DNA from 2 places in the Lentilitoribacter sp. JB5-8 genome. Region 2 is predicted to be linked to the other one. Evidence: predicted binding sites of a transcription regulator. Region 2 holds the regulator's gene; the other holds the start of a gene.
What was found. The regulator LexA, encoded in region 2, represses DNA repair genes until DNA is damaged. The targets are predictions, from matches to a motif close to TGTTCNNNNTGTGTTCNG.

Region 1: dnaE (DNA polymerase III subunit alpha) is a predicted target of LexA. The motif match lies at 2,029-2,046, and genes of this name have one in related genera.

Annotation. Positions count from the first base shown of each region.
Region 1 is NZ_CM146332.1:2,700,586-2,704,998, forward strand. It holds gene dnaE (DNA polymerase III subunit alpha) at 1-1,757, opposite strand, end outside; gene ACZ1GZ_RS13275 (HU family DNA-binding protein) at 2,134-2,409, opposite strand; gene lon (endopeptidase La) at 2,593-4,413, opposite strand, start outside.
Region 2 is NZ_CM146332.1:2,406,728-2,411,140, reverse strand. It holds gene moaC (cyclic pyranopterin monophosphate synthase MoaC) at 1-226, shown strand, start outside; gene ACZ1GZ_RS11830 (molybdopterin molybdotransferase MoeA) at 231-1,442, shown strand; gene lexA (transcriptional repressor LexA) at 1,798-2,511, shown strand; gene ACZ1GZ_RS11820 (ComEC/Rec2 family competence protein) at 2,532-4,413, opposite strand, start outside.

The DNA of each region.
Region 1 (4,413 bases), 290 kb from region 2:
TTAATCACCGTCAGAGTTTTAAGACCCAAGAAGTCAAACTTAACCAGACCGGCTTGCTCAACCCATTTCATGTTAAACTGGGTCACCGGCATATCAGAACGCGGATCGCGATACATCGGCACCAATTGCCATAATGGGCGATCACCGATCACGATACCCGCCGCATGGGTGGATGCGTGGCGATATAACCCCTCAAGCTTTTGCGCGATATCAAGCAGACGTCCAACAATAGGTTCTTCATCCACTGCTTCGGCAAATTTCGGTTCTTCCTCAATCGCTTTATGAAGCGGGGTTGGGTTAGCCGGATTGTTCGGAACCAATTTACAGATACGGTCAACCTGCCCATAAGGCATCTGTAACACACGGCCCACATCGCGAAGCGCTGCGCGCGCTTGCAGCGATCCAAAAGTGATGATCTGAGCGACTTGCTCACGACCATATTTTTCCTGCACATATTTGATAACTTCTTCGCGCCTATCCTGGCAGAAATCGATATCAAAATCGGGCATGGAAACACGTTCAGGGTTCAAGAAACGCTCAAATAGAAGCGAAAACCTGAGTGGATCAACATCTGTAATCGTAAGCGCAAACGCCACAAGCGAGCCCGCACCAGAACCACGGCCCGGGCCAACGGGGATATCTTGCTCTTTCGCCCACTTAATAAAGTCCGCAACAATCAAGAAATATCCGGGGAATTTCATCCCTTCGATAATATCAAGCTCGACAGTTAGACGCTCTTCATAGTCTTTTTCTGTATAATCAAGCGCAGTTCCGTGAACTTTAAGGCGTTCTTTTAATCCCTCGATAGATTGTCGACGTAATTCATCAGCTTCGGCTTTAAGGGCGTTCTCCGCATCTCCATCATCACCGGTAAAACGCGGCAAGATAGGATCAATATAGCCAAGTTTAACCGAACAACGTTGGGCGATCTCAATCGTATTTTCAATAGCTTCAGGTAGATCAGAAAACAGATCAACCATCTGACTTTGCGTTTTAAGATAATGATCTTCAGTTAATCGAAATCTGTTTTCATCTGAAACAACGGTGTTATTGGCCACAGCCATGAGCGCATCATGAGCATCAAAATCTTCTTCACTTGGGAAAAACGATTCATTCGTTGCGACTATTGGAAGTTCCTGATCATAGGCCAAGTTTACCATATGCGCTTCTAGTGATCTGTCATATCCGCGCGGTCTTTGAAGTTCGATATACAAACGATTTGGAAAAAACTGGCTCAGGCTCTGCACTCTCTGAGAGGCTACATGATTGCGCCCATCTTTAAACGCCAAATCGATTGGACCAGAAGGCCCGCCAGTCAGTGCAATCAAACCTTCCGACTTACCTTCAAGCCAAGAAAGTTTGATGTGAACAGCTTCATCATCTGAACCTTTAAGATAAGCGCGGCTTAGTAGCTCAACGAGATTTTGATAGCCAACTTGTGTTGAAGCAAGCAAAACGATGGATGGGAATACGCGAAGGTGTTCGCGACCGGATTTTGTTTCCCCATCACCAGCATCTTGCATATCAATGCTGATTTGGCACCCAATAATAGGTTGAATACCCTCGCCTGCGGCTTTGATCGAAAACTCAAGCGCACTGAATAAATTGTTAGTGTCGGTAATTGCGATGGCAGGCTGCTGGTCTTTTAACGCAGAAGATAAAACGGTCTTAACCGGTAACGCGCCTTCCAGCAAAGAATAAGCTGAATGGACATGAAGGTTTACAAATCTCGGTTTAGTCTCACTATTGCTAGCCATTGCCCGTATTCACCTATCCCAACACATACAGATAAATGCGATTAGTCGCAGAATCCATTGAGCGCTATATTGCCAGAAATAAGATCCAAGCACAGCTTAAATTAACGGCTTCGCACAGATTTGAATAAATGAGATAAAACGGATGGTGAGTACTAGACTGACGTGAACAAAACACAAAGGCTTGTTACAAACATAGTGATAGAAACAAAAGCTGCACAGTCTCGAACAAAATACGTCATAATATACTCCAATTCACTTTATGTATCTACTATGTTCTATTTTTGTTCTAATGTCAACAACTTTTATTAAACACAAAAAAATCCGCGAACAGTGACCCATTCGCGGAGATTAATTTTGAAAAATTCTAGAGAAGAAATTAGCTGTTAACAGCTTCTTTCAATGCTTTACCTGCAGAGAACTTAGGAACGTTTCTTGCAGGGATATCAACTTCAGCGCCTGTAGAAGGGTTACGACCCTTTGAAGCAGCACGGTGGCCTACTGAAAAATTACCAAAACCGATAAGACGAACATCTCCGCCAGATTTTAGTTCTGCTGTTACTGTGTCGAATACAGCTTCAACTGCAGCGGCCGCTTCAGTTTTCGCAATACCCGCTTTTTCAGCAACTGCTGACACAAGTTCATTTTTATTCATAACTATCCCTTTCCATCGTATCAGACGACTCAGTTAATTCATGTGGTGAGTTTATATATTCCAACTAACACCACAAGAATTTACAAAATAAATAAGCGTGTTTTTCACGTTATTTTGCGATTTTTGTGTAAAAAAAGGCCGGAAATCCGGCCTTTTCCAAAAGATTGATTATTGTGCATTGCACTAATGTGCGATTTGCTCACCCGCAGCATCATTTGTTGCAGTTAACGCGGGCGCGTCGTCACTCGGCATTTCCCATTCAATTGCGACAGGCGCTTCAACAAGCGCGTGTTTGATCACCTCATCCATGCGTGAAACAGGGATGATATCCATCTCATTTTTCACGTTATCAGGAATGTCAGCTAGGTCTTTTGCATTCTCTTCAGGGATCAAAACTGTTTTAATCCCACCACGAAGCGCTGCAAGCAATTTCTCTTTTAAACCACCAATTGGCAACACACGACCGCGCAAGGTCACCTCACCTGTCATGGCAATATCTTTACGCACCGGTATGCCGGTCATAATAGACACAATTGCCGTTGCCATGGCGATGCCGGCAGATGGTCCATCTTTTGGCGTTGCACCTTCTGGCACGTGAACGTGAATATCACGTTTTTCAAACACAGGCGGTTTCACACCAAAATCAACAGCACGAGACTTCACATAAGATGCAGCGGCAGAAATAGATTCTTTCATCACATCTTTAAGGTTACCGGTCACTGTCATAGCGCCCTTACCAGGAAGCATAACACCTTCAATGGTCAGCAATTCGCCACCAACTTCTGTCCATGCAAGACCGGTTACAACACCAACTTGATCTTCGCCTTCAGCCTCACCATGACGGAAACGCGGAACACCAAGATAATCAGCGAGATTATCAACGGTCACTTCAACCTTCTCGACTTTCGTCTTCAAGATTTCTGTCACGCATTTACGTGTCAGTTTAGAAAGCTCACGCTCTAAATTACGAACACCGGCTTCGCGCGTATAGGCACGCACGATTTCAAGCAAGGCTTCGTCTGTTAGTGAGAATTCTTTCTCTTCCAACGCATGATCTTTAATCGCTTTTGGCAACAGATGACGTTTAGCAATTTCAAGCTTTTCATCTTCTGTGTAACCAGCAATACGGATGATCTCCATACGATCCATCAAAGGACCAGGAATATTCAGCGTATTAGATGTAGTGACAAACATAGTCTTTGAAAGATCGTATTCGACCTCAAGATAATGATCCATAAATGTCGAGTTTTGCTCTGGATCTAAAACCTCAAGCAATGCAGATGACGGATCGCCACGGAAGTCCATGCCCATCTTATCAATCTCATCCAGCAAGAAGAGCGGATTGTTCTTCTTCGCTTTTTTCATGGATTGAACGATCTTGCCTGGCATCGAACCAATATATGTACGGCGGTGACCACGGATCTCAGATTCATCACGAACCCCACCCAAGGCCATGCGAACATATTCGCGGCCTGTCGCTTTCGCGATCGACTTCGCCAAAGATGTTTTACCAACACCTGGAGGTCCAACAAGGCACAGGATTGGGCCTTTGATCTTCGATGTACGTGTTTGTACAGCAAGATATTCGATAATACGCTCTTTAACTTTATCCAAACCAAAGTGATCGTTATCTAAGATAGCTTCCGCTTTATTCAGATCCACTTTTGCACGTGAGGAACGCCCCCAAGGCAAACCAAGCAACCAATCAAGATAATTGCGAACAACTGTCGCCTCAGCTGACATTGGGCTCATTTGGCGGAGCTTTTTAACTTCAGCATCAGCCTTTTCGCGTGCCTCTTTCGAAAGTTTGGTCTTTTCAACGCGCTCTTCTAGTTCTGAAAGCTCATCACGACCCTCTTCACCTTCACCGAGCTCTTTCTGAATGGCTTTCATTTGCTCATTCAAATAGTATTCGCGTTGTGTTTTCTCCATCTGACGCTTAACGCGTGAACGGATACGTTTTTCCACTTGAAGAACTGAAATCTCGCCTTCCATGAAGCCAAG
Region 2 (4,413 bases):
TGAAGAAGATACGTCGCTTCCTGGTCTTCGCGTTCAATCAACAGTTCGCTTATCGGGCAAAACCGGTGTTGAGATGGAAGCATTAACAGCATGCTCGGTTGCGTGTTTGACGATCTATGACATGGCGAAAGCTGCGGATAAAGGCATGGAAATCGGCGGCATAAAGCTGATGAAAAAGACCGGTGGTAAGTCTGGCGAATGGACCGCAAATAGCGAGGTCGAATAGCGCTATGGCTCTCTTGCCTGTTGATCAAGCACTTGAAAAACTGCTGGATGGTGCTGAGCCAAAAAGCACTGAAATGATGCCAATCTCGCAATTGCGCGGTCGGATTTTAGCCACAGACCTTATTTCCAAACGCACGCATCCACCTTTTAATGCATCCGCGATGGATGGTTATGCTGTTAAGTTCAAAGACGCGAGTGAAATTGGCGCAACGATTAAAGTTATCGGCGAATCTGCGGCAGGTCACGGATTTCACGGTACATTTGAAGATGGCGAGAGTGTCCGCATTTTCACAGGCGCACCCGTTCCCGCTTCTGCCGATACAATTCTCATTCAGGAAAACACTGAAAAGCTCGAAGATGGATTGATCAAGGTCACTGCACCTGCGCAACCTGATCGGCACATTCGGCTTGCAGGTGTCGACTTTTCCAAAGACGATGTGCTTTTAAAGAAATATCGTGAGTTGGACTATTCTGCGATCACACTTGCTGCCAGCATGAATTATGCTGCAGTTGAAGTTTTTCAAAAGCCATTGATATCAGTATTAGCGACCGGCGATGAACTTGTATCTCCAGGTGAAGAACCGGGCATAGATCAAATCATCGCGTCAAATGCTTTTGGTGTCATGGCTATGTGCGAAAGCGCTGGTGCTGATGTGATGGATCTGGGTATCGCGCAAGACAAATTAGATGTGATTAAAGCATCGGTGCAAAAAGCTCTGGATAACAATACCGATATTTTAGTGACAATTGGTGGTGCATCTGTTGGCGATCATGACCTTGTTCAGCAAGCGCTGACTGAAATGGGTATGCAGCTCAATTTCTGGAAAATTGCCATGCGCCCAGGAAAACCGCTCATGTATGGCACATTGGGTAAAATGCGCTTTATCGGCCTGCCCGGCAACCCTGCCTCAAGTTTGGTGACCGGTTCACTCTTTTTAGCGCCGCTTGTGCGCAAACTTGCAGGCCGGACAATAACCACGCCCATAACAACAGCGAAATTGACTGTTGAACTGCCTGAAAATGATCATCGGCAGGAATATATGCGGGCGCAAATTCAAACGGATGAGCTTGGTGAGCGCATTGTAACCCCGTTTAAGCGGCAAGATTCGTCGCTGGTACGTGTTTTTGCTGATGCCAATGGGCTTTTGATTCGTCCGCCAAACGCAAAAGCTGCCTCAAAAGGCGATATTTGTGATGTGATCCTGTTTGAAAACTAAGTTTTTTAGAATTTTTTTCGACTAAGATGCAAACATCAATGAGATACCTAAAAATTCACACCCCTTGTTAGTAGGTGATCTTTTCTCGTTGAATAGAGTTTTTAAACGGATACTTATTTATATAACAATAACAGACACTTATACTTAAAAAACAACCTGTAATTGTTCTCAACCTAGAACAAAGCTCACTTAATTCCGCTTATGTTCTGGTATAATTCTACCTTTGTTCAAGAAATACTAAATCTCATCTTGTCGATCGACCAAGTTTTGTTAATTAATTATTTACTATTGCAGAACACAAATAGAACATATATGCATTGTTCATGGTTTGTTTCTAACGTGATGAGGTTTTGATATGTTGACACGCAAACAACAGGAACTGCTGTTTTTTATTCATGAGCGCATGAAGGAAACAGGGATTCCGCCCTCATTTGATGAAATGAAAGACGCGTTGGATCTGGCATCAAAATCCGGCATTCATCGTCTCATCACAGCTCTTGAAGAGCGTGGGTTTATCAAACGCCTTCCTAACAGAGCGCGTGCACTTGAAGTGATAAAGCTTCCAGAGAGCTATCAATCGACAACGCCCCCTCCTCGCGGATTTAATCCAAGTGTTATTGAGGGAAGCAAAGATAAAGTCGAGCCAATCCGTTCAAAACCGCAAGAGCAAATGGAAGACAATGGGTCATTAAGCGTGCCTGTTATGGGACGCATTGCAGCGGGTGTGCCGATCTCAGCTATTCAACATACGACGCACAACATTACCGTTCCGACAGACATGCTTGGTGGTGGCGATCACTACGCGCTTGAAGTTAAGGGCGATTCCATGATCGATGCTGGCATTTTTGATGGCGATACAGTTGTGATCAAAGACGCAAATAATGCAAACCCTGGCGACATTGTCGTTGCACTTGTTGATGATGAAGAAGCAACGCTTAAAAGGTTCCGCCGCAAAGGTGCGTCCATTGCCCTTGAAGCTGCAAACCCTGCATATGAGACGCGTATCTTTGGGCCTGACCGCGTGAAAGTTCAGGGCAAATTGGTTGGCTTGATCCGACGCTACAACTAATGCATATTTTGACGGACCGCTTAATTGTTGGTCCGTTTTAATGTTTGACCATCTGGCAACCAATACTCATCTGCGCGCCAATTAAAGTATCTTTGAATAGTCCAGGGACGCACAGCGTCTCCAACAGCTGTTTCAACTCTATACGCATTCCCATTACGAGCTGAATATAATGCCATTGAGCCACTCTGCTTTAAGTCATAGCGGCTGATAATCATTTCAGTAGCGCATTCGTTCCTTAAAGCGCGGTTTACCCCAAACGTTGTCACGATAATATCCGCAAACTGGCAAGCAGCGCGCATATGTTCCGTCTTTCCAAGCGTGGTTATGATCTTACCGTTATATTCGTTCACACAAAAATGGGTGTTAAAACAACGAAACGCAGCATCACCTTTAATCAATATTTGTAGATCTTCCCGGCGGGCATTTTGTGAGTCAAAGCCAATGTCAGCCGTATTTATTAATTGCGGTTTTTCAAGCTCAAGCAAATGCGCACTTAGCCACTGATCTACGATAAAGCTTGATGGACGGGATCGATTAACGAACAACGTTTTATCCTGGCGGACACCAATAAGCTTTCCGTCTTCGCTAATGAAAACATCCGGGATGTTAATCGGTAAGACAAAAGACAAAGCCAATCCCACCACGATTGATAACAGCCCTATATGTTTGATGGAACTTCGAAACAGTACAAAAACGATAAAGCCTGCAACCAAAAATGCTATAACTATGGGAATTGGTTTACCTGTCTTGAGCTCTCCACCCAATCCAGAAACCCAGTTTGCAAGGTAAATCACAACATCTATTGATTGGCCCAATCCCGTTAAGGGCAACCATTCAAGCCCATAAGGCATGAGTAACATGGAGAGTAATGCAAGCGGCATCACGAGAAATGTAACCACAGGCATCGCCAAGACATTTCCCAACAGACCATAGCCTGCGAGTTGATGAAAATGAAAACTTGAGAAAATGCCTGTTGCGAGCCCTGCAATCAAAGCTGTCATTCCTAGCCCAAACACAAACTGAACCGTTCTGTACAAAAAAGTTTCTTTAAAATACACCGTCGATCGCTCGTAGTGGTTTAGTTTTATCCGCGCCCAGGCGGAATAAACTGATACGAGTGCTGTTGCCGCGGCAAAGGACATCTGGAACCCAGGTGTCGTTACGCTTGAGGGTTTTATTAAAATAATGATGATGGCGGCTATTGCTACATTTCGAAGGGTTATGGCTGGTTTATCGAATATGGTTGCCCCCAGCATAATCACCAACATAAGCCAAGCGCGTTGGGCGGAAATTGGCGCGCCGGATATAACGAGATAAGCGCTTGCAGCTGACAATGCGGCCACTGCCGCAAGCTTTTTAACCGGTATGGCCTGAACAAGCGATGGAAAGACGCTGAGCAAAGCCCGAATTGTTAAAAACAAAGTGCCAGACGCTAAAACCATATGAAGACCAGAAATCGCTAATATATGGGCAAGACCGGCATTGCGGAGCGCTTCGACAGTTTGCTCGCTAATTGCCTTTTTATCGGCAATAATTAAGGCAGATGATATCGCTGCGGCATCACCACTTAAATGATTGTTTATGCGGTTTGAAATCTTTGATTGAATGGCACCAACAAATAACTCAAATCTGCTTTTTAATGGCAATTCGTTGGCTTTGATATTCCCAAGTGAAATGGGTGATCCAAGCATAAACCCATATGCACCGATATCATTGATATAAGCACCGAATGCAAAATCATATCCGCGTGGATACACAGGTCCCGATGGTCGCGTTAATCTTGCTCTTGTTTGAATGATCTCACCGACATTGAGTTGGCCATCTCCCCCGCGCGCGACCAATTGAACCTTTTGCGGTGGTCGCTTAATGGTGGGTTTAGATGTTGAATTGATCAATATCTTG